2 regions of the Fontibacter flavus genome follow, and region 2 is predicted to be linked to the other one. Evidence: riboswitches for the same ligand, from Rfam matches in the RefSeq annotation. Region 2 holds a riboswitch; the other holds the start of a gene.
What was found. A riboswitch is a leader RNA that binds a small molecule or an ion and turns the genes downstream of it on or off. The one in region 2 is predicted to bind S-adenosylmethionine.
Positions count from the first base shown of each region.

Region 1: another riboswitch for S-adenosylmethionine. It lies ahead of ACFFIP_RS03685 (O-acetylhomoserine aminocarboxypropyltransferase/cysteine synthase family protein); the one in region 2 lies ahead of ACFFIP_RS03055 (homocysteine S-methyltransferase family protein).

Region 1 is NZ_JBHLWI010000007.1:45,634-62,165, forward strand. Features, by position in the region: gene ACFFIP_RS03665 (amidohydrolase family protein) at 1-883, shown strand, start outside; gene ACFFIP_RS03670 (amidohydrolase family protein) at 914-2,215, shown strand; gene ACFFIP_RS03675 (YbjQ family protein) at 2,277-2,603, shown strand; gene ACFFIP_RS03680 (DUF4097 family beta strand repeat-containing protein) at 2,596-3,576, opposite strand; SAM riboswitch class I at 3,746-3,855, shown strand; gene ACFFIP_RS03685 (O-acetylhomoserine aminocarboxypropyltransferase/cysteine synthase family protein) at 4,028-5,329, shown strand; gene ACFFIP_RS03690 (homoserine O-acetyltransferase family protein) at 5,424-6,485, shown strand; gene ACFFIP_RS03695 (VOC family protein) at 6,803-7,192, shown strand; gene ACFFIP_RS03700 (DUF2147 domain-containing protein) at 7,243-7,680, opposite strand; gene pdeM (ligase-associated DNA damage response endonuclease PdeM) at 7,777-8,454, shown strand; gene ACFFIP_RS03710 (cell division protein FtsX) at 8,506-9,396, shown strand; gene ACFFIP_RS03715 (DUF3098 domain-containing protein) at 9,398-9,607, shown strand; gene ACFFIP_RS03720 (undecaprenyl-diphosphate phosphatase) at 9,612-10,406, shown strand; gene truB (tRNA pseudouridine(55) synthase TruB) at 10,408-11,091, shown strand; gene ACFFIP_RS03730 (bifunctional riboflavin kinase/FAD synthetase) at 11,078-12,010, shown strand; gene ACFFIP_RS03735 (CoA transferase subunit A) at 12,029-12,733, shown strand; gene ACFFIP_RS03740 (CoA transferase subunit B) at 12,875-13,534, shown strand; gene ACFFIP_RS03745 (CaiB/BaiF CoA transferase family protein) at 13,587-14,666, shown strand; gene ACFFIP_RS03750 (beta-1,6-N-acetylglucosaminyltransferase) at 14,682-15,632, opposite strand; gene ACFFIP_RS03755 (DJ-1/PfpI family protein) at 15,795-16,388, opposite strand; gene purL (phosphoribosylformylglycinamidine synthase) at 16,460-16,532, opposite strand, start outside.
Region 2 is NZ_JBHLWI010000006.1:62,279-78,810, reverse strand. Features, by position in the region: gene ACFFIP_RS03090 (TolC family protein) at 1-645, shown strand, start outside; gene ACFFIP_RS03085 (glycosyltransferase) at 738-1,448, opposite strand; gene ACFFIP_RS03080 (alpha/beta hydrolase family protein) at 1,852-4,794, opposite strand; gene ACFFIP_RS03075 (S9 family peptidase) at 4,805-6,964, opposite strand; gene ACFFIP_RS03070 (PAS domain S-box protein) at 7,083-11,411, shown strand; gene ACFFIP_RS03065 (hypothetical protein) at 11,474-12,781, shown strand; gene ACFFIP_RS03060 (RidA family protein) at 12,833-13,393, opposite strand; SAM riboswitch class I at 13,572-13,672, shown strand; gene ACFFIP_RS03055 (homocysteine S-methyltransferase family protein) at 13,728-14,771, shown strand; gene metH (methionine synthase) at 14,764-16,532, shown strand, end outside.

The sequences.
Region 1 (16,532 bases), on a different contig from region 2:
GTTTGCCCTTGGAGAAAATCCGACCAGGGTCCATGGACGTGGTAATGGCATACAGCCTAGAACTAGAATGGGGGTGGAAGCAATAATCAGAAATGGTTTCAATGAAGCTATACAATACAAGAAAACTTGGGAAGCATACGAAAATGCACTCAAACAGAAAGGTGCAACTCCTGTTCCTCCTAATTATGATAGCAGATTACAGACTTTGGTGGATATCCTAGATGGAGAAGTAATAATCCACTGTCACTCATACAGAGCTGATGAGATTTATGCATTGATCAATACCTGTAGAGATTTTGGCATCAAAAACATTGTGTTTTCACACGTAAATGAAGGCTTTAAAGTAGCTCCCGAACTGGCAGAATATACTATGGGTGCATCTGTCTTTGCAGATTGGTGGGCATACAAATTTGAAGTGTACTACTCCACAGCTTATAATGCAGCTATCTTAACTGAAAATGGTGTGATTACTTCCATCAATTCCGATTCAGGTGAATTGATCCGTCACCTTTATCATGAAGCAGGAAAGGCACAACGCTACGGAGAGCTCAATGATGAGCAGACTTTGGCTTTGATTACCATCAACCCAGCCAAACAATTGGGTATTGCTGATAAAGTGGGATCTATTGAAGAAGGCAAACAAGCTGATTTGGTGATTTTCAATGAACACCCATTGTCAGTATATGCAATTCCTCAAATGACATTTGTGGACGGGGTTAAGTACTTCGACATCAATCAAGACAGCGATGATATGAGACTTAAAGTAAGTGCAAGCGAAGCTGTGGAGCCTATATTCCTCAAAGAACATGACCACAAGTGTATGCATGGGGTGGATTTCTTCTTTACCAATTTCGGTAGGAGTTTATTTGATCACTCTCACTAAAATCCAGCTCAAAGTTTAAAAAGCATGATCATGAAAAAGATAAAATTTATTCTATATGCCTTCCTGTTGACAGTATTGCCTTTCTATGCTAATGCACAGTTTGATGGTGAGTTTGTCAAGCCCAGGAATGGTAAATTCCTCCTTCAGAATGCCACTATTGTCACTGTAACCAAGGGGACAATTGAGAATGGAAGTGTTCTGATCGACAACGGAAAAATCACTGGGGTAGGCAAAAACCTTGCTGCCGGTGATGCAGAAATCATTGATTGCACAGGTCAGTTTATTTACCCCGGCCTATTTGACGGAGGTAGCCGTCTTGGCTTGGTTGAGGTCAATTCAGTAGCAGAGACCCAGGATTTTGCCGAGATAGGGCAAGTAACACCAAATATGCAGGCACTTGTAGCGGTAAATCCAAACTCAGTGGCTATCCCTGTGACGAGGGTTAGCGGTGTAACCACTACCTTGACTACCCCTTCCGGCGGACTGTTTCCTGGAACCGCCGCGCTTATCAATTTGAATGGTTATACACCTGATCAAATGTATGCAGGATTCAAAGGTGTTGTCCTTAACTTTCCATCCTCAGCCCGTAGAAGTACTTGGGACAGAAGAAGTGATGAGGATATCAAGAAAGAAGCTGATGCTGCACAAAAAAACCTGAATGAAATCTGGGCTAAGGCGGAGACCTTCTATAAACTGCAGCAAGCAAAAGCCGAACTTCAGTATTATCCTGAAATGGAGCAATTGGCAAAGGTAATTTCAGGTGAACTCCCTCTTTTGGTGGAAGTCAATGCAGCTACAGATATCTTATCGGCCATCGATTGGATCAAGTCCAAAAATGTTAAAGCTATCCTCACAGGAGTAGCTGAAGGCTGGAGAGTTGCTGATAAAATTGCAGCAGCAAACTTATCTGTAATTACAGGGCCCATGCTTTCTATCCCAACAAGACAGTCCGACAGGTTTGATGCTGCCTATGCCAATCCAAGTAAAATGGCAAAAGCCGGTGTAAAAGTTGTTATCAGAACCAACGATGCAGAGAATGTCAGGAATCTACCATTCAATGCAGGTTTTGCAGCTGCCTATGGTATGGGTAAAGAAGAAGCACTTAAAGCAGTAACCATCAATGCAGCTGAGGTATTTGGCGTAGCGGACAGAATGGGCTCTATCGAAGTAGGTAAAGATGCCACCTTGTTGGTAGCTACCGGAGATCCTTTCGAAACCAAAACCCAAATCAGACACGTATTCATAGATGGATACAGAGTTCCAATGAGCAACAGGCACATCAAATTGTACCAGGAATTCCTGGAAAGATCGCCAGGTTTGGAAAAGAATTAAAAGCTAAGTAAGTTTAAACCGCAGCCAATTTTGACTGCGGTTTTTTCTTGTATTTATAAGTATGATAGTCAGCACTACAAACCAACTCGAAGGCTACAAAATAACGGCCTATTTAGGCATTGTTTCAGGGGAAACAATCATAGGAGCCAATGTTTTCAAGGATTTCTTTGCCAGTATTACCGACATCGTCGGTGGAAGATCTGCCGCCTATGAAAGGGTATTGCGTGAAGCCAAGGCTACGGCTATGGCAGAGATGGAAATGCAAGCCAAAGCCTTTGGCGCCAATGCCGTCATCGGTATTGACCTGGATTATGAAACTATCCGTGACGGAATGCTCATGGTGACTGCTGCAGGAACAGCAGTAAAAGTAGAGAAGGTCTTTAATTGACAATTTCTATTTTACCTGAGGTCACTTCACCCCTGATGGTTTGGGATGCTCCATTATTGATGTTCAAAGATCCTGATGATTGGGCATCCCCTACCTTTGCTGATCCGGCACTTCCTGTGGTAATATTGTAATTGAAAGACCTAAGGTTACTGAACGTCTGAATATAAATATTACCTGAAGTTGCTTTTAATCCCGTCTGAGAACTCAGCCCTGAATTGGTTGCAAATAGTTGACCGGTAGACACTGAAATCTCCCCAATTGATTTCACATTGTTCATTTCTATTTTCCCAGAGCTGGTATTGGCTTTAGCAAATCCATTCACATCTTTCATGAGGATCTCTCCTGAAGCGACTTCAGCTTCAATATTCCCTTCTACTTGAAGCATTTCTAGTTTTCCGGAACTTAGATCTACCATTATATTGCCGACAATATCTTGCATGAATCCAGTACCTGAAGCAATATCGACTTCCAAATTTGGAATGGTGACATTCCTTAAAAATAATTCTCCAGACTCAACTTCAAATTCAGAAGAGGTGGTCACGACATTTTGTACTGTCAATTTTCCAGAATCGACCTCCAAATCCAATTGCATATTTCTCGGTCCTGTCAATTTGATAGTTCCTTCTCCTTTTGCACTTCCACTGAACAACCTGTTGTTGGTCGACACAAATACTCTGAGTGTACTGCCTATCACCCTGTATTCCACTTCAAACTTCTTGGCTGAATTAGATAATAAAGCAACATCTAGATTCAAATTTTGTACGCCGGACACTCCGGTATATTCCACATCTAGAAAATCACCTTCAACTTCGACCTTTGTGATGCCTTCAAAATCCTGTTGGATTTCAGAAACAAGAGATAGATCGTCATCCAGGCAGCTGGTCAAAGAGACCAAGAGCAATAAAAACATCATTAGAGATGTGGCAGGTTTCGACAAAATACTGGAGCTAAACACTTTACGTTCAGACTGCATGGTTTTCATTTTCATAAAGTATTCGAAGTATAATTTAATACCAATTCTAGCGAAATAAATGCCAATTTTTCACATTTAACCCCTCATTAATAAAATAATTATTGAAGACCTTGCATATCCAAAAAGTACCTCTTTAATTTGCATTATCCTTTCACTTTTTGAGTGCGGGGATTTATAAAGAAGAGGCGAGAGACAGGCTCTATGACCCTCTGGCAACCTGGAAAATCCAAGGTGCCAATTCCTGCCGGTTGATAGTATCGTCAACTGGAAATATAAATTCTAATCGCTATGAATTTACAAAGACGCTTTCCAAAAGAATCAGTTTTATCAGGCCACTATGTAATTGCACTGAATTACATGTGTATGTAATTTTCTATGGCTTACAGTCATTTCTATTTATCTTGTTAGATATAGTTTAACCTTTTCTATTCACTTCAAATCTTTTACCACCATGTCCAATTATCACTTTGATACCTTGCAGCTTCACGCAGGCCAATCGCCTGACCCTACCACCAATTCTAGAGCTGTCCCTATTTACCAAACATCTTCCTATGTTTTCAATTCAGCTGAGCATGGCGCCAATCTTTTTGCACTAAAAGAGTTTGGAAATATCTATACCAGGATCATGAATCCTACAACGGATGTTTTCGAACAGCGAGTTGCTGCTTTGGAAGGTGGCGTTGCCGCACTGGCAACAGCTTCAGGTCAAGCCGCACAGTTTTTAGCTCTTAATAACATTCTTGAAGTAGGAGACAATTTTGTTTCCACCCCCTATCTCTATGGAGGAACTTATAATCAGTTCAAGGTTGCATTCAAAAGAATCGGAATAGATGTCAGGTTTGCTAAAGGAGGTGATCCAGAAGACTTCGAAAAACTGATTGACGATAAGACTAAAGCCATTTATCTTGAAACTATCGGTAATCCTGAGTTTAACATCCCGGATTTTGAAGGAATCGCTGCAGTTGCCCGAAAGTTTGATTTACCACTTGTTGTTGACAATACATTTGGAGCAGGAGGCTTCCTTTTTCAACCACTAAAGCATGGCGCCAATATCGTCACAGCATCAGCCACGAAGTGGATAGGTGGACACGGAACTTCCATTGGCGGTATTATCATCGATGGCGGAAATTACAACTGGGGAAATGGTAAATTTCGACAGTTTACCGAACCTTCAGAAGGCTATCATGGCCTGAAGTTTTGGGATGTGTTTGGAGAAAACAATCCACTTGGATTGCCCAATATTGCATTTGCCATTCGTGCAAGAGTTGAAGGTCTTAGAGATTTTGGCCCGGCAATAAGTCCATTCAATTCTTTCCTGCTTTTACAAGGGCTTGAAACACTTTCTCTGAGAGTTCAACGTACCGTAGACAATGCTTTAGCAATCGCAAAATGGCTAGAAACCCATCCAAAAGTCCAGAAGGTAAATTATCCGGGATTAAAATCCTCCCCCTATCACGAGTTAGGAAAAAAATACCTGAAAAACGGCTTTGGAGGCGTATTGAGTTTTGAAATCAGAGGTGATAAGGAAAGTACAAGCCAATTTATCAATAAGCTCAAGCTTATCTCTCATTTAGCCAATGTAGGGGATGCCAAAACCCTGATCATTCAACCTTCAGCAACAACACATCAGCAGTTAAGTGAACAGGAACAATTGGCAGCAGGAGTATCTCCTACCCTACTGAGGCTTTCCTTAGGAATTGAGCACATTGAAGATATCAAAGCTGATCTTCAACAGGCTTTCGACAGTATTTGACCCTGAAAAATATAGATTAAACATTTGATTGAACCTGATCTTATGGGATCATAATCCCTTAAGGATTTTAGAGGTTATCTTGACCTTTTGCATAATGAATTTAGAAAGTAATTACCTGATTATTGAAATGGCGCAAGAAAGCTATACCCATGAGGGTACTTTGGAACTGGAATCTGGAGAAAAACTTAAAGGTTTTGAACTGACCTATACCACACAGGGACATTTGACAACTGCAAAAGACAATGTGGTCTGGGTCATTCATGCCCTTACAGGTGATGCCAATGTGCAGGACTGGTGGGGAGGTCTGGTCGGAGAAGATAAATTCTATGATCCTTCCAAACATTTCATTATTTGTGCCAACCTACTGGGTTCTTGCTATGGCTCAACCAACCCTCTTTCAACTAATCCGGGTTCAGGAAATCCATATTATTATGATTTTCCCAGTTTGACTACGAGAGATCTTGCCAAATCATTGGAAGCATTGAGAATCCATTTGGGTATTACCAAAATCCATACCCTAATAGGAGGCTCATTAGGAGGTCAGGTGGCTTTGGAATGGGCATACCTCCTTGGTGAACAAGTGAAAAACACCATTATTTTAGCCTCTAATGCCAAAGCCTCTCCCTGGATTATTGGCTTTAACGAAAGTCAAAGAATGGCCATAGAAGCAGATAGTACCTGGGGAGAACTTCATTCTGAAGCCGGTCAAAAAGGCCTAGAGGCAGCAAGAGCAATTGCGATGATTTCCTATCGACATCCCCAAGACTTTGCCATGAAACAATCCGATCAAGAAGAAAAACTCGATAACTTCAGAATCTCCTCCTACCTCAGGTACCAGGGGCAAAAATTGGCCAAGCGGTTCAATGCCTATACTTACTGGGTATTGAGTAAGGCTATGGACAGTCATGATATAGGGAGAGGCAGAGGTGGTACTGAAAAAGTGCTCTCTGAAATCAAATCCAAAATATTGGCCATTGGAGTAGACAGAGATCTTTTGTTCTTGAAAGAAGAATCCCAATTTATCGTACAGTTTGCAAAAAAAGGAAGCTATCGGGAAATTCAGTCTACATTAGGACATGATGCATTTTTGATCGAATATGAGCAGCTTCAATACATTTTGAGCAGCTTTTATCTGGAAAGTAATTCTGAAAATTAAACCTATGGCTTTAAACCCATTAATTGGAAAATTCACCTTTTTCTATCTGCCTCTGACCAAAAATTAATCCTTGGCATGGGCAGAAAGTTGATTATTTATATCATTGAAGAATAAGGAGTTCAGGATAAGTTTTTGAAATTAAATTCATCAGCTGATAGTATTTTTAGATCAATAAGGATTGGCTTCAACCATTTTAAAATAATCATCCACATACCTATCCAAGATCCACTAAATTTATTTTTCCCCACCTAACATTCTATTTAACTACTCCTCAAAAGAGTATTGAACTTAAGCATGATTATTTTTAAATTATTTAAATGAAATATTCACAGATAAAAGAATCCTGTCTGTACATCTCTGACCTTGATTTAGCAGAGAATTTTTATAAAGAAATTTTGGAAATGCCGGTAATTTCCAAGGTCGATGGAAGACATATATTTTTCAGAGTTGGAACTTCTGTTCTACTTTGTTTCAATCCTGAGGTGACGGCAAAAGAGGAAAAATTACCTCCACATTTCGCGAAGGGGAAACAGCACCTTGCTTTTGAGGTAGGAAGACACGATTATTTAAAAACCAAATCAAACCTACTATCTAAAGGAATTACCATCACCCATGAACAGGAATGGGGAAATAATCAAAAAAGCTTTTACTTCGAAGATCCTTTTGGCCATGTTTTGGAAATCGTTCCACAGGGTATTTGGGAATAAAAAAACCGAAACCCTAATTGAGTCCCGGTCAAGTGTTTTCTTTCGATAAATTACTCAGCTTTTGTCCATTCTACGGTTCTTCCAATCAGTGAAACCCCAACATATCCTCTAACTTCAAGCGTTTTATCATTCTTTTTCTTAATGATACAGGAGTATGTTTTCCCGTTTTTTGGATCATAAATGTTTCCATTTTCCCAGGTACCTCCATTAAATTCAAAACCGCTTAAAAGTTTCATGCCCATAATTTGCCTGCTCCTTTTACTTTTATCAGTATTGTTCTTATCTAATTTTGGCTTACCATTTTCAAAAGGTTCTTGTAACCAAACGATCTTGCCAAAATATTTCCCTCCTTCTTTATATATTTCCACTTGGGCATCTTTTTCAGTATTATACCATTTACCTACTATTGCATCTGAGGACTGCGCCAGCGCTAGTATAAAGGAGCCTAATGCCATAAACAGAACAAGTGTTGCTATACTTTTTTTCATAATCAATTGATCTTTTTTTGCCCTATAATTCAGGAATAATAATACATTTAATACTTGAAGTCAAGTAAAAATGTTTAACAATGGGGCAAACAGGCCATGATGAAGTTGAATTTGATGGGCACCTATAATTTGGTATGGCATGACATTTCCTTTCATTTGCTGCCTGAGAAAGCCATTTATCTCCCCGATTACACATCTTTATTAATAGCTGATCCACATTTCGGGAAGGCTGCCCATTTTAGAAAAGCGGGAATTCCTGCTCCCGAAGAGGTTCATCAAGGTGATTATGTGAAAATCCAACAATTGATCCAAGGTTTCAGGCCTGCTCACCTCTTTTTTCTTGGAGATCTCTTCCATAGTGAGCTAAATAGTACTTGGGGAGATTTGGAATCTTTTAGAGAACTTTTTCCCGAGATCAATTTTCATTTGATAAAAGGAAATCATGATATACTTCCTGATGTAATTTATCGTTCAGATTTATGGCAGGTACATGAAGAAGCATACCATCTTGACAAAATGATTTTATCACATGAGCCATTGGCAGAAATACCGGAAGGGAAAGTCAATCTTTGTGGACATATTCATCCGGGGCTTTCACTATATGGCCGTGGGAAGCAAAAACTTACACTTCCCTGTTATTTCGTTTCTCTAAATCAAATGATATTACCTGCTTTTGGAAGATTTACTGGTTTGGCCAGAATGGCTTGCGGAAAAAATGAACAGGCCTTTGTGATTGCAGACAAAAAAGTAATTCGGGTCGATTTCCAAGCTTAAGATTGGTTTAATGGGTCAAGGTGATTAATTTTGGCAGAATTCAATAGGAATATGAGGGTAAATCCAAGAAAAAAAACGAAGCTAGGCAGATTTAAATTTATTTCAGTCCTGTTCAGCACTACCCTATCCCTTTTTATAGTTGGACTCTTTGGGGTAATTGTGATACAAGCCAAAACTCTTACGAGCATAATCCGTGAAAATATAGAAATTCAGATTTTTCTCAACAAAAACCTTTCTGATGCTGAAAAGGCCAAGATCGGTAAGGATTTGGAATCCAAACCTTATATCATGAGGAAAGATGACAAAAGCGGAGTGACGTTCATCTCACAGGACGAAGCTGCACAATCCTTTTTGGAAGACACGGGTGAGGACTTTACCAAATTCCTGGAAGATAATCCATTAAGGGATAGTTACACGCTTGCCATCGCTGAAGAATATCAAACAGCTGAACAAATTGAAGAAATAGTCAATGAAATAAAGGATATAGATGGGGTCTTTGAAGTGACCTATATGGCCGATCTGGTAGACTCTATCAATCAAAATCTGACTAAAGTGGCCATCGTCATGGGAGGATTTATTCTTATTCTGGTGTTCACGGTGGTCATGTTAATAAACAATACCATTAAACTGGCTCTATTTTCTCAACGGTTCCTCATCCGAAGTATGCAATTAGTAGGTGCAACACGAGGATTTATCAGAAGGCCTTTCTTATCAAGGGCTTTCTTATTTGGGATTTTGGCCGGCATCATTGCTTCTGCATTGTTATTCCTGATCATTGAATATACCAAAGCGAATATCGATGGTTTTGCCATGCTTCAGGATTATTCACTGCTTTACTTCCTGTTTGGGGGACTGATTCTCATCGGGGCTTTATTATCACTGTTCAGTACTTTACAAGCTGTAAATAAATATTTAAACATGTCTTTAGACGAACTTTATTAATATGTCAAATACAAACTTTCCTTTTTCAAGAAAGAATTATATTCTTATGCTGATCGGTATTGGAATAATTGCTTTAGGTTTTATCATTATTGGTTTGGACAGTGAGCCTCATGGCTTTGGCTTTTTGGGTTTGACTTTAGGGCCTATTGTCACCTTAGCTGGATTTATTTTTCAATTTTACGCCATATTTCACAAATCGGAATCAAAGTAATTAAATGGAAATAATTGATGCGATCATTCTGGGCATTGTCCAGGGTTTGACCGAATTTTTACCTGTTTCATCCAGCGGACATCTTGAATTGGGTTCTGCGATTTTAGGAGATCAGAAAATTCCGGAAGAAAGTCTTTTGTTTACAGTAGTACTCCATTTTGCGACCGCATTGGCGACCATTTTGGTTTTCAGAAGAGACATTGCCAGCATTCTAGAAGGTCTTTTTAAATTCAAATGGAATGAGGAGACAAATTTCTCTGCAAAAATTGTATTATCCATGATACCTGCCGTAATAGTGGGGTTATTTTTTGAGGAACAATTGGAGCAGCTTTTTGGAGGTAAAGTTGTATTCGTAGGATATATGCTACTCGTCACAGCTTTATTATTATTTTTGGCAGACAAAGCTAAAAACACGGGCAAAGGGGTAAGTTTCCAGAATGCTGTCATTATTGGGCTATCCCAAGCTGTAGCTATGCTTCCGGGAATTTCAAGGTCCGGTGCTACCATTTCGACGTCTGTACTGCTTGGGATCGATAAAAATAAAGCTGCAAGGTTTTCCTTTTTGATGGTCGTCCCCCTGATTTTTGGCAAAATTGCCAAAGACATAATGGATGGCGCTCTAACCTATAATGGCGATAGCTTCGGTTACCTATCAGCAGGTTTTATAGCTGCCTTTATTTCAGGATATTTCGCCTGCACCTGGATGATTTCTCTTGTCAGAAAAAGTAAATTAACCTATTTCGCTATCTATTGTACCATTGTGGGATTGTTAGCCATCCTCTCAGGCTTATATTTGTAACATGCAGGAAGAACCATACGGAGAAGTATTTTTGATCAATAAACCCTATGAATGGACTTCATTTGATGTGGTCAAAAAAGTCAGAAATGCATTAAAAATCAAAAAAGTCGGCCATGCAGGCACCTTGGATCCATTGGCAACAGGTCTCCTGATCATTTGCGCCGGAAAAAAAACGAAATCCATTGATACTTACATGGCTCAGGAAAAGGAATATACCGGGACCTTCGTCCTTGGAAAAACCACTGAGAGTTTTGACCTCGAAAAAGAAGTAGTGAATGTTGCTGACCCTTCCCATATCACTCTTGAAGAAGTAAAAGCAGCGGCTGCACAACTGACAGGTGATATCATGCAGATACCACCCATGCACTCAGCCATTAAAGTGGACGGAAAGCGGGTTTATGAATCTGCCCGAAAAGGTAAAGAAGTCAAAATGGAAGCAAGGCCAGTTACGGTTTCTCTTTTCGAAATTACCAGATTCGATAATCCTGAGGTTCATTTTAAAATTGTATGCTCAAAAGGAACATATATCCGTAGCCTGGCAAGAGACCTAGGCGAAATTTTAAACGTGGGTGCCTATATGTCTGCATTGACCAGAACAAGAATTGGTGAATTTAAGTTGGAAGAAGCAGCAGAACTGAACAATTTGATAGCAGAAATCAAAGCAAGACCCCATGAAAATCTATGAAGGAATAGAGCACTTTGGACATGTTAAAAATCCAGTGGTCACCAGTGGAACTTTTGACGGTGTACATTTGGGACATCAGAAAATACTGAAGAGAATAAGGGAAATTGCAGATGAAATCAATGGGGAAACAGTACTGATTACCTATTGGCCTCACCCACGATTGGTGCTTTACCCTGATGAACACAACCTCCGTTTGCTCAGTACTTTTGAAGAAAAAGCCAAACTTCTTAGGGAATTCGGCATAGACCACTTGCTGACCATTCCTTTTACGAAAGATTTTTCTGAGCTTACCTCTGAACAGTTTATCAAAAATATTATCATTGAAACCATACAAACCCGTAAATTGGTCATAGGTTATGATCATAGGTTTGGTAAAAACAGAGAGGGGAGTTTCGAGTTTCTAAAAGCCAATATTGATCAATATAGCTTTGACTTGGAAGAAATTTCCAGGGAAGATGTGGATAATGTGGGCGTTTCTAGTACCAAAATCCGAATGGCTTTAGAAGAAGGAAATATAGAAATTGCCAATGAATTCTTAGGTAGGGCCTATGAACTGAATGGTATTATCATCAAAGGCCAGCAGCTGGGAAGATCCATTGGTTTTCCAACAGCCAATATTCATATCCCTCATGATTATAAACTCATTCCATGTGATGGTGCCTATGCTGTGGAAATCAAGATAGAGGACGGTATTTTCCAGGGAATGCTCAACATTGGTATTCGCCCAACCGTAAATGGAAGTACCAGAACCATTGAAGTGAACCTATTTGATTTTGAGGGCGATCTTTATGACAGCCGAGTTTGCGTCAAATTGAAATCATACCTAAGACCTGAAATAAAATTCACAGGCTTAGAGGCCTTACAGCAACAATTGAAGAAAGATAAAGAAGATGCAATTCGTATCCTCAATGCATCATAAACCCAAAAACAACTCTATATGATCAATAAAACTGTAGAAAATGCTGAGGAAGCTACCAAAGATATCCCATCCGGGGCCGTTTTGATGCTGGGTGGATTTGGGCTTTCCGGTATTCCTGAAAATTGCATTTCCGCAATCTTAAAAAAGGACATTAATGGACTAACCTGTATTTCCAACAATGCTGGTGTGGATGATTTTGGCATTGGCCTTATGCTGAAAAAAAGAATGGTCAAAAAAATGATTTCTTCTTATGTGGGTGAAAACGCGGAATTTGAACGCCAACTACTTTCGGGAGAACTTGAAGTAGAGCTGATCCCGCAGGGCACCTTGGCTGAAAGAGTTAGAGCAGGTGGTGCCGGCATACCTGCATTTTTTACTCCTGCAGGTGTAGGTACTGAGGTAGCTGAGGGCAAAGAAATCAGAGAATTTGATGGAAAGTTATATGTGATGGAGAGGTGGCTCAAAGCAGACTTTACCTTTGTCAAAGCATGGAAAGGTGATACTGCCGGTAATTTGATCTATAGAGGAACTGCCAGAAATTTCAATCCGATGATGGCTGCTGCTGGAAAAATAACCATTGCCGAAGTCGAAGAATTGGTCCCTGCCGGTGAATTGGATCCTAACCAAATCCATACGCCGGGAATTTATGTTCAGAGAATTTTCCAAGGAAAAGATTACGAAAAGAGGATCGAGCAGAGGACGGTAAGTGAAGCGAAAGGTTAGAATAGAGAGATTAGAAGCAAGGAATTAGAGACAAGAGTCAGGATGAATTTCGGAGCTGGGAAGGTGGATTTAGAAAGTTAGTTTTCAGAAATCAGAGAAAGTACCAAATACATTTCTACAAAAAGAACAAAACCCAAAAGCATGCTTAATAAGAACCAAATAGCCCAAAGAATAGCCAAAGAGGTCAAAAACGGACAATATATTAACTTAGGAATAGGTATACCTACCCTAGTTGCCAATTATATCCCAGATAACCTAGAAGTAGTACTACAATCTGAAAACGGATTGCTTGGTATAGGCCCCTTCCCTACTGAAGATCAGATTGATCCTGATCTGATCAATGCAGGCAAACAGACCATTACCATGGTCAAAGGCTCTTCCCTCTTCAGTTCTGCTGAATCCTTTGCCATGATCAGGGGTGGGCATGTCCATCTGACGATTTTGGGGGCCATGGAGGTTTCAGAAAATGGAGATATTGCCAATTGGAAGATTCCAGGTAAAATGGTCAAAGGTATGGGTGGTGCTATGGACTTGGTAGCCTCAGCCGAAAATATCATCGTGGCCATGCAACATTGTAGTAAAGATGGTCAATCCAAATTACTGAAGAAATGTTCCCTTCCGCTGACAGGCCTGAGATGTGTAAAAAAAGTAGTCACTGACCTGGCTGTGTTGGAAGTGTTACCCGAAGGTGGATTCAAACTGTTGGAAAGAGCTCCAGAAGTAAGTGTTGAAGAAATAAAATCCAAAACCGAGGGAAGACTAGTCGTGGAAGGTGAAATTCCTGAAATGCAATTTGACTGAAAAACATGATCCTCTCTTACTCCCATAAGAGAGGATTTTTTATTAGTACAACATGAATATTTTCAAAAACCTCAAAGTCATTGAACTTTCGACAGTATTGTCAGGTCCTTTGGTCGGGACATTTTTTTCTGAATTGGGTGCTGAAGTGATCAAAATCGAAAATAGCAAAACTGGTGGTGACGTCACCCGAAGCTGGAAACTGTCTGGAGAAAATCCTAAACAAAGTATTTCTGCCTATTATGCAGCAGCCAATTACGGCAAAACATCCTTATTGAGAGATTTAAAAGATGAATCAGATTATCAGGAAATATTATCACTGGTAAAAAAAGCCGATATCGTTTTAGCCAATTTTAAGCCGGGTGATGCAATTACGCTCCGACTGGACTTCGAAACCTTGATTGAGATCAATCCTAAATTGGTTTATGGCGAAATCAAAGGATTCAGTGATCATGATCCAAGGGTAGCCTATGATGTGGTATTGCAGGCAGAGACAGGTTATATGTCCATGAACGGAGAACCTGATTCACCTCCATTGAAGATGCCTTTAGCTTTTATTGATATGCTCACAGCCCACCAATTAAAAGAAGGCATTTTATGTGCCCTGCTCCAAAGGTCAACAGATGGACTTGGTAGAAAAATAGAAGTTTCACTGTACGATTCAGCCATTGCATCATTGGCCAATCAGGCCTCCAATTGGCTGATGAATGGAAAAGTCCCCCAAAGGATGGGATCCTTACATCCCAATATTGCTCCTTATGGAGAAACTTTTATGTGCTCGGACGACAAGTGGATCGTCTTAGCCATTGGAAGCGATCAGCAGTTTGAAAAGTTATCTACAGTGTTAGAAATGCCTGACTTGAGCTTAGCCCCCCGATTCAACACTAATGCCAATCGGGTGCGGCATAGGCAGGCCTTGTCGTCAATACTCAAAGGGGAGTTCCTGAAAAAATCATTACCGGAATGGGCAATCTTACTTTTGGACAATCATCTCCCATTTGGTCAGATCAAAGACCTTCAAGCCGTTTTTGAAGAAGATCAGGCTAAGAAATTGATTTTGGAACAGGATATTGAAGGTGTTTCTTCGAGAAGAGTGAAAACAGTGGCTTTTAAAGTTTTGGATCAGGATTCCTAATTTCAACCACCTTGGTTAACTCACAATCTTATTGATTTCCAAATTCTTGTGTTTTAAGATTTTTTCATCAATGTTATCTAGTATTTGCCTTTCAATCTCAATGTCAAATTTCCTTGCGAATAATTTGCCTGGTGGTTGATCCATTAATTCCTGCAAATCATTTGCTTCAAATGTAACTGGAAGTTGACAGTTTTCTCGTGTCCAATTGACATAAGTTAGAGAATCTTCAATTGCTATTTTATGTCCTAATGATTTGAGGTGCATAATAATCGAATGAAAGAAAAATTTATCAGGAATGTGAGAATCAGCAAAAAAATTGAACAGCTCATCCCTGTTGTTTTGAATAAAATCATTCACTTTAATTAAATCTGAAACACCCATGGACCACCATTGTGACCCTCCGTAAAATTTCATGTTTAAATTTAGTTTACGCTTTTTGAAGGCAATTTTTAAAAACTGCCTTCGGGTAATATTTCCAAGTAAGAAATGGAACAGCGTTTTTAAATTGAAGCCTTTTAAAAGCAAAAAATTGTCTTTGTCGGAACCCTTATTTATTCGATAGTCGGTAATTCTTTTATTGAAGTTCTCCCAAACACTTCCTGCCTCATCTAGGTCGATAAAAATTTTATCCTTGTTTTTTAATAGGAACGAATTTACTTGAGGTAGAGATTTGATAGGATAATCACTGCCACTCATCAGGATACAAATGCCCTCTGAATGATTTTTCAGGGCATTCTCAATCAAATTTATAGTTGCGATAATAATACTGAAATCTCCCCATCCTGAATCAACCCTTTCTTTAATTAAGGTTACATTTTTCAGTTTATAGATTCGGGTAAATAAATTAAAATTTGATTTTAGATCCACATGAACATAAAAAGTGGAATCTTCATCATCAAGCGCCCTAATCTGTCTTTCCAGTTGATCTGGAGATTTGTGGGCCAAAATGAGATAGATTTTTTTCACAATTTTCCGTTTTTAGTTTATGCTCTTAAAAATTCTACCATGGGTTTAAGCTTAAGAACAAATAGAAAACAAAATCCCATATCATTTATAACAAAAACTGACCCAACTTTAAAAAATTGAAAAAGATTTTATTTAAGACTTGAAAAGACTTTGATCGTCATTTTACTCTATATGCTCTGACCATTCAATATATTTCGCCGTTTTTGACCTAATCAATTGTCCAAAAATTTTTCCCACCACATGTAAAGACAAATCCACACCGGAAGATACTCCTGCAGCAGTCATCACCTGTCCTGAATCCACAAATCTCATATTTCTTTGGGGAGTGGCATCTTGGGTGAGTGCCAACACATCCTCAAAGACTTCATGGTGGGTAGTAAAAGGCTTTCCATCTAGCAAACCCAATTTTGCCAATATTCTCGCACCGCTGCATACTGAATAAGTAACTTGGGTTTTTGGGATGACTTCACCCAACCAATTCATCAAATCCTGATCCTGCAATACAGACTTACTTCCATCCCCTCCCGGAATAACTAGAACATCCATTTGTTCAACTTGGGAATAGCTAATATCCGGAATTACCTTTAATCCATTTTTTGCAATGACTGGGGAAGTGTTTTTCCCTACCACCTTCACTTCTAATAAAGTGTAATCTGAAAGCTCAGAAGTCACCGAAAACACCTCAAATGGTCCGGCAAAGTCCAACACTTCTACCTCATCAAAAATCAAAATGGCTACTGATAATTTTTTTGACATTTTAAACTCCATTAATCATTGTACCTGATAATCAATAAAAAAACCAGGCCATAAGACCTGGTTTAAGATGATTATGAATTATTACTTACCCATTGATAAGCATTCACGAATGCCTCCACCCATGGGGTAATTTCTTCATTTTTT
Region 2 (16,532 bases):
GGGATTTACCAGCCTGAAAATGAAAGGACTACTTTAGATGCAGCACTTAATTCCCAAGACTTGGTTAAGGTAGGTCTTCCTGCAGAACTGCTTCGATTCAGACCTGATATTAAAATGGCTGAACAGGAATTGTTGGCTTCCAAAGCAGATGTTGGCGCTGCAAGAGCTGCCTTTTTCCCGAGCATTAACTTGTTTGGTATGGCCGGATTCAATGCTTTTGATTTCAGCAAACTGTTTTTCAATCCTGCCTCAACTGCCTATCAGATAGGGTCGGGTTTGACAGCTCCGATTTTCAATAGAAATCAAATCCGTATGAGCTTTGAAGCAGCTAATGCGAATCAAAAGGTAGCTTGGTATGAATATGAGCAGGTGGTTTTGAAAAGCTATTTGGAAATTTTGGACTTGGTTAATCAGTTCGAAGCTTACCAAATGCAGGTTCAAATGAAGACCTCTGAAGTTGAAGTCCAAAAAAGGTCTGTTGAAAATTCCAATATCATGTTTACAGTTGGTTATGCCAATTATCTGGAAGTCATCAATGCCCAAAGCAGGGCTTTGACTGCCCAAATTGAATTGGTAGAACTGAAAATCCAACAATTGCAATCTAGAGTTCAGCTTTATCGTGCATTGGGTGGTGGCTGGATTTAAGCACAAAACTCAGAACAGAAAATTGAAGTATTAATGAAAAAGATACTTTTGAAGTTGAATAAAAAAGGCTGTCTCCATATGAGACAGCCTTTTTAGATTTTATCTTTTCCTCCAAAGAATTTTTTGAGATAATACAGAACAGGGTTTTTGTATTTGAGAAATTTCCAGGGTCTACTGCTATGGGGAAGGTGCAAGACAGGTAAATTTTTCAGCAGATAGTTTTCAAAGCCTAATTCCAGAGCTTTTTTTGATATGGAAGTATCATACCAATCCTTGTCTTTTCTTAACTGATGAAAATCGTAGGAGGAGAGAAATTCATTTGAAAACATCGTACAGCAAAAACTAAGACTTCTTTTGGTATTCAATATATCAGCTTTTTCTTCTGCAAATTTCAGATATGGGTAGTTAACAGCACCTCCTTTATCTACAGTAACAGCACCTATCATCCCAATTTTCTTATTTTTTTTATAGAAATTAAGCATACCAGATAAAGTGTCTTTATTGACAATTACATCTGATTCTACAACCATCAGAGGAAGATTGGTTTCCATGGCTACTTTTTGCCCATATTGAAGGACCAAATCGTAATTTGGAGAAGGTTTTTGTGTAATATTTTCCAAATGGATCAATTCATAGTTCCATTTGTTTTTATACTCTTCCAATCCCTTTTTGGTTTCTTCTGTACTGAAGTCATTAAAAATAATATGCCTTACGGGAATATCTGAAAGTTGAATAGCTTCAGCACATTGAAGGGTGGTTTTCAGGGAATCTTTTACTGGCGTGATAACAATGGCTTGGTGCATAGACGGTTTGAAAGTGTAGGAATCTGATAATCTGAATAGACGTTGCAAATTAAAAAATTATCATGTGGATTCCCGATGGAAGTTATTTTTTCGGATAAGTTTCAGGAGTGAAATATTGGAAAGGTGATAAGAAATGAACTAGATTGTGTTTGCTCGTATTTGGGCAAAAAAAAACCTTTGATAGCATCAAAGGTCTTTGTTTTTGGGGATAACCCTTATTTGAACTTAAACACTTTTTTAGAGAACCTCTAAAAGATGTACAAGTATATGTAATTATTTACGCCAAAAAAATACCCATTTATGGGTATTTTTTTGGTTTTATTATCATTAAAATTCAACTAATTAACCTTAAAACAAAACTAATTTATAGTTTTAATTCTCGACTAGTTTTGTCAAAATGCTTTTAAAATAGCCTGTTATCTAAGTGACTGTCAAGCCTAAGCCTTTCGACTCCATTTTTAATCCAGTCAGCTGGTTCAGCCCCTTTAAGGTGATAATCAAAGAATTCCATCATTCTTACACTGTAGTCTTTACGGTTTTCCAATTTGGATAAACCATGGTTTTCACCCTTGTATTGAACCATGATTACCGGTTTCTTCAACCTCCTCAATGCATTGTAATATTCGATGCCTTGTGTGAAATCAACAGCTCCATCTTTGTCGTTGTGCAACATCAATAGGGGAGTTTTAACATTTTTAACGTGGTAAACAGGGGAATTTCTCTGATAGGAATCCCAATTTTCCCAAGGGCCACCTGTAAACCTACCTTGTGAAGCCTCGAAAATTGACATATTTCCCCCACCACTGTTCCAATAGATCAAGTCATACATTGAAATCATATTGGTTAAAGGGGCTCCTGCTGCCGCAGCTTTGAACATGTCTGTTTGGGTTATCAGGAAAGATGTCTGATACCCTCCCCATGAATGTCCGTGAAGTCCCATCTTGTTTTCGTCAATCACGCCTGTTTTGATAGCTTCTTTCACGGCAGGCAGCACACACCAAACAGCAGACATGCCAGGGTCATCCATCTGATACACGATGTCAGGGATCAAAACAGCGTATCCATTACTGGTGTAAACATTAGGGTTCCAGCCTGTACCACTAAATCCAGGAGTACTGTAATTGTGTAAGGTCTGAGATAGTTTTTCGTAGTAATACACAATGGTAGGGTACTTTTTACCCTCTTGGTATCCTGCTGGAAGGAATAAAGCAGCTTTTAATGAATCACCTTTATCGGAGACATAATCAACAAGTCTTGCGCCCGAAGACCAAATGAATCTACCTTTGTCAGGAGCATTTTCAGTAACCTTTTTGGTATTTGATAAGCTGCCATCAGCAGATATGTAAAACTCTGTAGGCTCATTGAATTTCTCTTTGGTAAAATAATAGACTTCAGCATTTTTTGCTTTGCTTAACCTATTGATGTTGGCGTCCTCCCAAATCAGTGTTTGTGCATTTGCAACAAGCCCCGATTTACCCGGTCTTAATCTGGCAATACCGCTTTTCTTGGTTCTTTCTCCATAGGTTCTGACATATACAAATTTGGAAAGATCAATGCCCTTTTCCTCAGAATCCAAGGTAAACCGTGATTGATACCTGATTTTTTCAGCTCTGCCGTTTTGGGTCAGATTTATGGCTTTATCTTTTCCTGAAACAGGAACTTGCCATATATCCCATTCATCCCTTAACAGGACAAATCTATTGTCACTGCTCCATCCCAAAGCCGGAACCATAGGCTTCACGACATTGTGATCGTCTTCAGTATTGACAAAAGTAGTATTGAGGCTCTCAGTAATGTTTTGCTGCGTTCCTGTAATCAAATCCATTACATAGTAATGACCATCTAACCCAAAAAGGAGTTTCGTTCCATCGGGAGAAGATCTTGGGAAGGATGAGAAGGATGGAAGATAAAACTTTTTGAAAATCTCTTTTCTTTCACCTGTTTGAAGGTTGATGATATATAAGTCTCTGTAGTTTTGACCATCTAAGTTAATGTCCAATTCATAAGCTTGCAGATCAGCGCCCAAGGCATACTTTTCCTTTGGTAAGATGGTAAGTTCTCTCAAGCTACTGTCCTGGAGCGCTATGTGTTTTTTCCTGTTTACATCATACATTGCCCAGAAACTGTAGTTTTTGTCCTGATTTTCCAGAACCTGTTGACGGGATTGTAGCCTACTGTCCTGCCAGTGCCAGATGGTCATATCTGGTTTACTCAAGTCATTTTTATTTTCAGTTTTTTGTTTTCCACTTTCTAGTTTGGCAATGGCTTTCTGTAGATCCTCAACAGATTTAATCGAGGTGTCTGCCTTTATTTTTTCCAATTGGGCTTTGTTGAGGGAATCCTTGTTGGCTATTGGAGCCTCTTCTTTTTTGGCTTCTTTTTTCTCAGCTACTAAAGGATGTATCCCATAGAATAACCGGCTCAGATCTTCTGACCACATTGGTTTCCTATTTGGACTAATGGTGAAATTCTTTTCAAATCCAACAAAATCCTTTTGTGGATCATATAAGGTTATTTGTGGATTTGAGGGGTTTTTCACACCCAGGACTTTTCCGTGGTCCTGCTTGTACGCTTTGTCTTTCACCATTTTCAAGAGGGCAAAGGCATCACCTTTTTCTGTCCAGTTGATTGATCTGTATGTTGCCTTATCTGACTCAAGCAGTTCTATTTTGCCTGAAGTGATGTGTAATAGGTAAACACCGTTTCCGGACTGATTGGCGGCATCAATGGTATAAGCCAAGAAGTCTCCTGCTTTATTAAAAGAAAACTCTAGGACATTACCGATATTTTGGGATTTTTCACTGTTCAGATGAACAAGTAGGAGGTCGGATCCTTTTGCATCTCCATTGCTTCCTTCTTTGTTCAGATTGATAGCCAAATGAGACGATGATTTACCATTGAATGCAAAGTTTCCAACGTTTTCAAACTCAGTTTTCTTGAAATCACTCTGAAGGTCCAAAAGGATCAGCTTATCTTTTAGGCCTTTGCCATTTGATTTTACGGCTGCTTTTTTCTCTTTATCCTTTGGATATTCTTTGAAAGCAATCCAGCGTCCGTTTTCAGAGAAAGAAATACTGGGAAATGTTGTCGAACCTATTGGGTAAGTTTTTTTATTTCCAGGGTCATCTGATTTTTGGATGACAATTTCACCATCTCCTTCCACAGGCATGATGGCATAAGCCATCCATTTGCCGTCAGCTGATAGTTGAAAGGATGGTGTAGAAATTGATTTCCAGGCTGGGATATCCTGCCATGAAATTGGTTTGGGATCGATAGGGTCCTGTTGGGCATAGCCTTGGAAAATAAAGAGTCCAAGGATAAGATAAAGTATGAATGATTTTTTCATTTTTTAAGGGTTAAGGATGATTGACATATCTTTCAAAAAACTCGATTATTCTGGCCATTCTGTCAATTCTTCTAGAGACAGCTCCGGATCTTGACAATTCATGCCCTTCATCAGGATATCTGACATATTCAACTGGTCTTCCCAGGATTTTCAAACTTTTATACAGCAACTCGGACTGCCTTACACCTGTCCTGTAGTCTACATCTCCATGTTTGATCAAGAGTGGTGTTTTGATGTTCTGAACATAGGTTTGAGGACTATTGTAATCCAAAATTTCTTTGACTCCATCTTCCCATGGGTAACCAAAATGATTGGGAACCAACCTCCAGGCATTGCCTTCACCCAAGAAGAAAGTCAGTTCATAGACTCCTCTTTGAGAAAATGCCGCTTTGAACCTGTGGTCATGGCTGACTATCCAAGCGGTCAAATATCCCGCATAAGATCCTCCTGTTAGGAACAATTGGTCCTGATCAATCCAAGAATACTGATTCCCTGCAGCATCTAAAGAACCTAAGACATCGGCTGATGGCCCATCCCCCCAATCTTGAAAGTTCCCTTTTTGAAAGGCCTTACCATAGCCACCACTTCCCCTCGGATTGGCATAGACTATGCCATAGCCCTTAGCTGCCATAACTTGGAATTCATGCCACATGGAAGCTTCTCCAGGTCCCCACATAGCTGAAGGTCCACCGTGCATATTAAGGATAGTCGGATATTTTGTGCCTTCCGTTCTTAAAGTTGGTTCCATTACCCAGTAGTCCAAGACAAAACCATCATTTGTTTTGAGTTGATGGGCAGTTGGTTTGGAAAGTTTTTTACCAGCTAGCCAACTTTCATTGAATTTGGTGATTTGCTGGTTATTTTTATTGGCAAGGTCGGCAGTATATATTTCTGAAGGATTCTCGATTTTTGTTAAAGCGTAAACCAGTTTTTGGCCTTTGACGGCAAAACTTGTCACTCCGACCGGACCGGAAATAACAGCGTCGATTTTACCTGAATTTACATTGGCTTTCCAAAGAGAGAACCCGCCCTGATTGGCACCTGTAAAGAACAATTCAAGGTTGTTGTCAGCCCATGTTGGGTTGGAAACACTTCTATCCAACGATTCTGTAAGCCATCTGAAGCCACTGCCATCAGGTCTAATGACACCAATCATTGACATGTTATAGCTTGGTTCGTCAAGGTTTTGTCCACCGATGGCGATCCATTTTCCGTCAGAAGAGAAAACAGGGTTGCCGATTCTATGGTTTTCCAAGCCGAAAAATTTACTTTCAGACTTGTCTGACAGGTTGATTTTCCAGATTTCTGTATGATTAGTCAGATCTGGGTGCAGGGTGTTTTTCAGTGTTGAAGCCAAGATGTAGGAACCATCAGGTGACCAAGTGGCCCCAAAATAGTTTTGAAAGCCATTGGTGATTCTTTCACTTTTTCCGCTTTCAATATCCGAAATGTTTAAATGGGAAAAGTAAAGATCAGGACTAAGGTCTTTTTCTCCAAGGAAATTCAGACGGTCTATTACCCTTGGGTCATTTTTGGCAGCGTTTTGAGCAAGGTATGCCCTCATTTCTTCCAAACTTCCATCTGGGTTTGGCTTGATTTCTTCTTTGGCCAATCCCTCTTTGATGGCCCTGTAGTCAGGTTCATCACCATATTTTCTTCCAGGACGTGGCATCTCCCATTCAGGATTGCCCTCGATTGCCCACATTGGTATAGTAGTGGTAAATAGGATTTTCTTTCCATCAGCGGACCAAACAGGGTTTCCTGCTCCATATTTTTCATTGGTTAGAACCTGACTTTCACCGCCATCTAGCGGTAGTATCCATATTTGTGACTTCCCGTCTTTAGGTCTTACAAATGCTACTTTTTTTCCGTCAGGAGATAGCGATGGAGATGAGATGTTATACTCTGAGGAAGTAAGTGGTTTGTTGGCGAAGGGTGCCGTTAAATCCGAAATCCAAAGCTGTGACTTGTATGAATATTGATCATTTCCCTTGTCTTCCACAAAATTCTTGAGGTAAATTACCATTTTACCATCAGGACTGATTTCATGGGAAGAACTATTGACGATTTTCGTTAAATCTGTGATGTTTATCAGATTGTCTTTTTGTGCATGGGCAACATGAAAGCAGCACAAGACCAGTAATAGGATTATTCTTGATCTAATGGTCATCTTAAAATTTGATTTTAATTATGGAAATACAACTAATATATTTAGATTGGCTGTTTACTCAATCTCCCTTAAAGTAAACCAATTAAATTATAATCTACATTTAATTTTACAGGATTGTATGGCATATTTTGAAAAATTGGATATATCCGTTTTCAGCTTTTTTGACGAAGTACCTGATCCCATGATGGTTTTTAGTGAAGACCAGATAGTTTTTGTGAATAAATATTGGAGGGAAAACTTTGAGCATGAGTATAAAAAATGGCAAGAATTTGTGAACAGTGGGGCGAGCCAAAATGAATTGTACCGGTTCTTTTTGGGTGGGGATATTCCGAAGGCAGATTTTGTTAGGACTTTAAAAGATAAAAGGGGCATCCACCAAAGGTTTCACTGGGCTTTTATCAATCTTACTTCCAATAATGACCAACGATATTGCTTAGCAAAGGGTAGGCATCATATCACTTTGACAGAGTTATTGGACTCCAGCCAGCCCCATTCACCTGAAAGTGATTCTTTGAAGGAGTTGGGTTTTGTTAAAGCTGTTCTTAAAAATAGTCATGATTTTTTGGCGATTCTGGATGAAAATGGCATTTATAAATTTATCAGTTCAGGAGTAACCGACAAATTGGGGATTGCCCAAGAGAAAGTAATAGGTAAGTCAATCAGGGAATTTATTGGTAAAGGTCTCATTGAAATAGTCGAAGGGAACCTTGAAAAACTTTGGGATTCTAAAGAAGAAGTTAAAATAGATTTTTGGATTAATAAGGAGGATGGGAGCAGGGTATTTTTAGAATGTTATGGCAAAAACTTGATAAAAGATCCCTCTGTTGAAGGAATTCTATTCAGTGCAAGGGAAGTAACTGAATATTATCAGGCTAAAAAATCCCTGCAAAAGAGATACGAACTGGAAATATTGATCAATAGGATTTCTGCCAAATTTGTGAATGCCGACTTTGATCAGTTGGATAATGTTTTCAAGGAATCCCTTCAGATGTTGGGAGATTTTGAACAAGCAGACAGGGCTTATATCTTTTTGGTACATGACGATACCAGTACGCTTGAGTATGCCTATGAATGGACCAATTCTGAAATAGAACCTCAAATAGAATATCTAAAATACATCCCTATCGATGAGGATGCTACCACCTTGAAATCTTTGAGAAGAGGTGAAATTCTGATTGTTCCGGACGTGAAGAAAATGGAAAATTCCTTGGCAAAGGAAAAAGAGGTTTACCTACAGCAAGGAATTAAATCAGTTATTTTAATCCCAATTTTTTCTGAGAACAAGCTGATAGGTTTTTTTGGACTTGATGCTGTCAAACAGAAAAGAGATTGGTACGAAAAAGATGAATATGTGCTCCGTCAATTGGGGGATATCTATGCGGGGAGTTTCATCAATAGGGCAATCAAAAAGAGTTTGGACCGTAATGAACGCCTTCTGGAGTCCACTGAGATTTTGGCGAAATCAGGTTCTTGGAGATATAGTTCAGGCAAAAAAAAGATTTTCTTTTCTAAGGGATTGAATAAAATTTTTGACCTTGAAGAAGATGTGGTGTCAGCAAATGTAGGGGACCTTCTGGGTAGACTGGATAAATTGAGCAGAAAGTTATTGATCAAAAACTTAAGAAAAGCGGTATTTGATCTCACAGGCTCTTCAGGTGAATTTGTGATCAAATCTTCAGAAGGAAAGGAAAAGTACATCAGTTACAGCATAGAAGTCAGGCCTGTTCCGGGATCCAAAAAAATAGAAATTTATGGCTATTGTTCAGATATCACCCATAAGAGGGATGCTGAAAATTACCTGAAACTTCAGTCTCAGATTCTTGCTCAGGTGGATGACCCTATTTTTGTTACGGACAATAATTGGAATATACTTTACTTGAACAGGGCGGCAAGAAACGAGTGTAACATTTCTACTTCTGCCAATTATCAGGGCACCCTTTTCGATTTATTTGACTTTCTTTCGACAGATGTAAATTCACTTCAGAATACTATCTCTGGACTTAAGGGATCAAAGGTTCTCAAAAAAGAATTGAACCTCAAAGCGGTGAACGGCACAGTTCAGCCTTATGATATCTCTGTCCAATCTTTTTTAAATAATGATTTTGAAAAAATAGGATACTCCTTTGTTATCCGAAACTTGTCTATTCTTCAAAAGCAAGAAGCTCTAGCAAAAAGGGCGAAAATGGTTGTTGAAAATAGTCCTGCCGTACTGTTCACTGTCGATCCTAATGACCGTTTTAGGATACTTTATATCACGGAAAATATCAGTCAGTTTGGGTATGACGCAGATGACCTTATTACCAGAGGCGTGAGCATTTTGGATCTCATACATCCTGATGATGTGGAGGAGTTGATGGATTTTCATTTGAAAGAAACAGATGAGAAAGGTATTCCTGCATATTCAGGCGAATATAGAATTAAGAAGAAGACAGGTGAATATAGATGGGTGGAAGATAAATCCACAGAAGCACTTGATCAGGATGGGAAAGTAGTCTTGCACGAGGGGCTATTGCAGGATATAACCGAAAGGAAGAAAAGCCGCGAGGAAATTATACGAAGTCAACAGCGATACAGAGTACTTGCTTCAAATATACCTTTGACCTCCGTATTTTTGATAGACAGAGATTTGAGGTACATAGTAGCCCAAGGTACCACAATGAGCAATTGGGGTATGAGTCCTGAAGACTTTGAAGGGAAAACACTTTCTGAAGTTCATAAAACCAATCTTAGTGAAATCCAACCTGCTGTAGTATCTGCTTTACAAGAGAAGAAGGACGTCAACAAATTCCTGATTTTTAGAAAAAGGGTTTATGAAATGACCGTAAAGCCCATCATGTACGAAGGTGAGGTAGAATATGCACTGGGGATTTTGCGGGATATTACGGATGAACATGAGGCAAAAGAAAACCTTCGAAAGAGTGAAGAGAAATATAGAAGCCTTGTAGAAGAATCCACAGAGGTTATTTTTTCAATGGCTCCCGATCTGACACTTACCTACGTGTCGCCCAATGTCAAACAGTTTTTAGGATATGAGACTTTTGAAGTCTTGGATAAAAAGCTTACAGATTTCTTATCTGATGAGGATCTGATGGAGTTTGATAGACAGTTTGTCAGTGATGAACATTTCCTTGAAAACAATCAATACCTTGAGTTCAGGTTGAGAAGAAAAGATGGCGCTATGCGGGTTTTCAGCTCTCACGGAAAAATGGTGAGCACAGAAGATGGGAATCTTTTTTATAATGGTATTGCAAGGGATATCACGGAGTTGAAAGAAGCTCAAAAAGAATTGTATTTGGCAAAAGAAAGGGCAGAACAGGCTTCTAAAGTAAAGTCGCAGTTTCTTTCAATTATGAGCCATGAAATCCGTACACCTATGAATGCGGTAATCGGGATGTCTCATCTATTGATAGAAGATAGCCCTAGGCCTGACCAACTTGAAAACCTTAAAACTTTGCAGTTTTCAGCCGAAAATCTGCTCGGTCTTATCAATGATATTCTTGACTTTACAAAGATAGATTCCGGTAAAGTTGAACTTGAAAATGTGGAGTTTGAACTCAAAAATGTCATCAACAGATTTATTCATTCTTATACATATCAGGCAAGAGAAAAGGCATTGGATATTATTTTCGAATACGATGAAGAAATACCTGCCAAGTTATTAGGTGATCCAGTGAGATTGGGACAAGTGATCAATAACTTGGTTTCGAATGCCGTGAAATTTACCCATGAAGGTCATATTAGAATCGCTTTGAACAGGATAGATGAAGATTCGGAAGGGATAGCCATTAAATTTGATTTTGAGGATACAGGTATTGGTATACCTCAGGAAAAGATTCAATCTGTATTTGAGGCATTTACTCAGGCGAGTGCGGAGACTACTCGGAAATTTGGAGGAACAGGTCTTGGATTGGCCATTGTAAAAAGATTGGTGAATCTTTTTGGGTCAGATATTGATGTGATGGGCAGACCTGGAGGAGGTACAATTTTCTCTTTTGTGATCAGGTTTGAAAAGGTTAAGGCTATAACAAGTGTTCATTTTCAGCAAATTGCTTCTTTAGATAAGAATCTTGAGATGGCCAGAATTTTGGTGGCAGAAGACAACCTTGTCAATCAGATCATGATCAATAAATTTCTGAATAAATGGGGAGTAAGGGAAGTTGTAATTGCAAATGATGGTAAGGAAGCCATTAAGGAGTTTGATAAACATAACTTCAATTTGATCCTTTTGGATCTTCAAATGCCAGAACTGGATGGATTCGCTGTGGCAGCATATATCAGAAAGCACCCTGATCCTAACAAAAGTAATGTTCCGATCATTGCCCTGACAGCATCTTCATTGATTGATGTCAAAGTTCAATTAGAGGAAGTTGGTATGGATGACTTTATTCCTAAGCCGTTCAACCCAGATAATCTCTATTCTAAAATCATCAGGTTTCTGAACGTATAATTTTTATGCTTTCGATCATTGGTAATGAGTTTAGCTTTATTTTTGGGATGAAATCCAAAATCATGAAACCCGTATTTGTTTGCATATTCGTTTTACTCAGTGTTTTTTCTCTTCAAGCACAGGATAGTAAATCCAGTCGTTCTACCATGTATTTCACATATGGCAAGACTGGGTCTAATATCAGGGAGTTTAATCAAATGCTTGATGATAAGGGGCTTAGTCCAATGAGGAAGGGTTATAGTAACTTCAACCTTGGCTATCAGGCTAGGTACAATGACTTCGTAGTTGGTTTTGATCTTTTTCAGAATCCAGGTCCCAAATCCCGCTTCAATGGTTATGACATTGACTTTAGGACAACAAGATTTAATCTAAATGTTGGGTTTTCTTTTACAGAAGAAGGAAGGTTTCAGCTGATCCATTACATGGCTATTGGTGCTGGATTTCTTAATTTTCAAATGTTAAAGGACCGAGAGTCTGGTAGTCTTGATGAATTTTTGCAACAGCCTGAACAAGGGTTTATTCTCAGAGATGGAAACATACATAAGAGTTCTTTGAATTTTGCAAATTTCTTGACTGAAATCGGCTTTCATATGAGTTATGATATGCCTATTCCGGGAAGAGATGAGGCTTTGGCATTGATTGCCAAATTTGGTTACTCATTTAGCCCTTTTGAGGATTCCTGGCAATTAAATGGTGTCAATTTCAACAATATTCAATCAGGGGCATTTTTAAGATTAGGGGCTGGACTGACCTTGCCGGATTACAAATTCTTCTACAAGGATGCAAGTCTTGGAGCACATCTCTTTTATGGTTTGCACTTCACTTCTCCAGATGCTTTTAATACACATTTGAAGGAAAATGGCCTGGAGCCATTTTCAGGAAGACCCAACAACTGGGGAGTGAAAATTCTTGGATACAATAAAAACCTGGTATATGGGGTGGATGTTTTCAATTTAGGTTATGGCGGAAGGGCGAATGCTACAAAGACGCATAGTCTAAACAGTGTAAGGATTTATGCAAATGGAGGAATGAAATTTCTTGACCTTAGAAATCTGGAAATTGGAGCCTTGGCCGGGCTTGGATTCGGAAATCTAAGATATTCCCTGACCAGTAACAATAAACCTGATTTTCCAAGATTATTCGAAGAACCTGATCATGATGGTTATTTAAGAAGTCATGGTGCAATGGCCAAGCCTGAAGTTTTTATCACCTATGGAATTCCTTTATCCTCAAAAAAAATCTTTGATCTTGTTTTAGGAGCCCATGCCGGTTATGAAGTGCCTCTGAGTCCTTATCAATTGGCTGGATTGGCCATGTTCAAATATATGGCCAATCCATATGTTCAATTCAGTGTGGGAGTAAGGCCTTAGCATTTAATGCGTTTCTGAGTTTTCTTCGGGTGGGTTTAATTGACATTTTGATCATTTATCGTCATCTTCAATTTCCACTATCAATTCAACCTCTACGGCAATATCCATAGGTAAGGAATTCATGCCGACGGCTGACCGGGCATGTTTTCCTTTTTCCCCAAATACATCCACCATTAGATCGGAAAAACCATTGATGACCTGTGGATGTTGGGTGAAATCAGCCCCACAATTGACCATTCCAAGAACTTTTACAATTCTTTTTACCCTGTTGAGATCTCCTAACTCTGCTTTCAAGACGGCTAATTGCGCTATTCCAACTAATCTTGCCGCTTCTTTCCCTTCTTCAATGCTTAATGATTCCCCTACTTTTCCTGTGATGTAATTTCCATTTGGAAGATTTGGTCCTTTCCCAGCCAAAAAAAGTAGGTTTCCAACACGAACAGCGTTGACATAATTGGCAACAGGAGAACTTGCTTCGGGTAATTGGATACCAAGTTCTGTTATTCTGGTTTCTGCATTCCATTCAAGCGGTAGCGGCTGTTGAGTGGAAGATTCCTGTTTTGTGCATGAAAGCAAAACAGATACAATCAGAAAAAGGATTGCTTTATTCATAGGAGGCTTGGATTTTTATGTTACACAAAATAACGGAGTGAATCTGCAAATCAAACAATAACTTTTAAGAATGGGGAATTTGTAAGAAAACTTTCTCAATGTTGAATAGTTCTCGATATTTATGTAAGAAATTTGAAAAAATGTAATATAATTCAAGATTAGGAATTACCTTTGAACTTGCTTATCGAGAAAGACCGAGGGAAGGGCCCTATGACGTCTTAGCAACCTGAATGACAAGGTGCTAAATCCCTTTCCGGAAATGCCGGAAAAAGATGAGCGGAAGAATTCCTTTTTCATCCGGTTATACTCGCATAAGCTTTTATTATATTAGACTATGAACCGAAGCGAGTTATTACTTTCCTTAGCAAAGAAAAAAATCCTTATCCTTGATGGTGCCATGGGTACCATGATTCAGCGATATAAACTGTCTGAAGAGGATTTTAGGACACCAGAATTGGCCAATCATCCCAAGGCTCTTAAAGGTAACAATGATCTCTTATCACTTTCAAGACCTGATGTGATCAAATCCATACATGCAGCTTACCTTGAGGCAGGAGCAGATATATTAGAAACAAATACCTTTAGTGGGACTTCCATTGCGCAAGAAGATTATGGGCTTTCACACTTGGCTTATGATATTAATTACCATTCAGCAAAAATCGCCAGGGAAGTTGCTGATGAGTTTACCGCCAAAAATCCCGAAAAACCGAGATTTGTTGCAGGTGCCCTAGGCCCGACCAATAAAACAGCATCCCTTTCGCCGGATGTGAATGATCCCGGTTACAGAGCCATTACTTTTGACCAATTGGCAGCTGCTTACAAAGAACAGGTGCAGGGCCTTCTGGACGGTGGGGCAGATATCCTCTTAGTAGAGACCATATTTGATACGCTGAATGCCAAAGCAGCATTATATGCTATCCAGGAGGTTTTTGAAGAAAAAAATATCCCTCTTAATCCTGAAGAAGGTGGTGTTCCAGTTATGGTTTCAGGGACAATTACGGATGCATCAGGCAGGACTCTGTCCGGGCAGACTACAGAAGCATTCTTGATTTCAGTTTCCCATATTCCATTATTCAGTGTGGGATTAAACTGCGCCTTAGGTGCTAAAGAATTAAGGCCGTATCTAAAAGTGATGTCGGAAAATGCACCTTTTTTAGTGTCAGCCTATCCCAATGCGGGCTTGCCCAATGAATTTGGTCAATACGATCAAGATGCAGAGGATATGGCCAAACAGATTGAGGAATTTGCCAAAGAAGGTTATGTCAATATATTAGGCGGGTGCTGTGGCACTACGCCGGAGCATATTGCCGCAATTGCCAAGATTGCAGATAAATATCAACCAAGAAAAGTGGAACTTGTAAATAATGGTGATGACTAAGATCCAGAAATATAATGTTTTAAAGCTGTCAGGACTGGAGCCTTTGGTGTTCACTCCTGAAATCAATTTCGTGAATATTGGGGAAAGAACAAACATCACTGGTTCCAAAAAATTTGCCCGATTGATTTTGAACGGGCAGTATGATGAAGCATTGGAAATTGCGCTCGAACAGGTCAGAGGAGGAGCCCAGATTTTAGATGTCTGTATGGACGAGGGGATGTTAGACGGTGTGGCAGCGATGCAAAAATTTTTAAACCTGATTGCTTCTGAGCCTGAAATCAGCAGAATCCCCATTATGATCGATTCCTCGAGGTGGGAGATTATTTTGGCAGGATTGAAATGTATCCAAGGTAAGGGGATCGTCAATTCAATCAGTTTGAAAAACGGTGAAGAAGAGTTTATCAACCAGGCCAAAACTATCAAAAAATTTGGAGCAGCTGTAGTGGTGATGGCATTTGATGAAGAAGGCCAGGCAGACACCTATCAGAGAAGGATTGACATCTGTAAGCGTAGTTATGATATTTTGGTCAATCAGGTTAGGTTCAACCCGCAGGATATCATTTTCGACCCTAATATTTTTCCAGTGGCAACGGGGATGGAAGAGCATAGGAGAAATGCCCTTGATTTCTTTCATGCCACCCAATGGATCAAACAGAATCTTCCAGGGGCAAAGGTCAGTGGAGGGGTAAGTAATGTGAGTTTTTCTTTTAGAGGAAACAATCCAGTGAGGGAAGCTATGCATGCTGCATTCCTTTATCATGCAATTCAGCATGGGATGGATATGGGGATAGTCAATCCTACCATGTTGGAAGTCTATGATGATATTCCAAAAGACCTTTTGGAAAAAGTAGAGGATGTTCTTTTTGACCGTTCAGAAAATGCAACAGAGGCTTTGTTGGCTTTTGCAGAAACAGTCAAATCTGAGGGTAAAAAAGAAATTCAGTCTGAAGCCTGGAGGTCTCAGGAAGTAGAAAAAAGGATTGAGCATGCTTTGGTAAAAGGAATCATTGACCACATCATCGACGATACTGAGGAAGCGCGGTTGAAATATCAGAATGCGCTAAAAGTTATAGAAGGGCCATTGATGGACGGGATGAATGTGGTAGGGGATCTTTTTGGAGAAGGTAAGATGTTTTTGCCTCAAGTGGTGAAGTCTGCGCGGGTTATGAAGAAAGCGGTGGCCTATCTGGAACCTTTTATGCCACAAGTTGGAGATTTGGACTACAATGCCACACAAAGTAGTGTTAAAAAAATCCTCTTGGCGACAGTAAAAGGGGATGTGCATGACATTGGCAAAAATATCGTGGGAGTGGTACTAGCATGTAACAGCTATCAGATTATTGACCTAGGAGTCATGGTAGATGCCCAGAAAATTATTGATGAGGCGATCAAAAACAAAGTAGATATTATAGGTTTAAGTGGTCTTATAACCCCTTCTTTGGATGAAATGGTAAATGTGGCTTCGGAGATGGAAAGACAAGGGCTCAAAATCCCTTTGCTGATCGGTGGTGCTACTACTTCCCGGATTCATACAGCAGTGAAGATAGATCCAGTGTACAGTGGAACTGTTATTCATGTGACGGATGCATCCAAATCAGTTCCAATTGCAGGAGAGTCTATTTCTGAAGAGACAAGAGATGCTTATCATCAGGAGATTAAAGAATTGTACAGACAATTGAGGATAGAGCATGAGGCCAAACAACAGGTCAAGCAACTGGTATCTTATGAAGAAGCCAAATCAAACCCAGTTTTTATAGATTG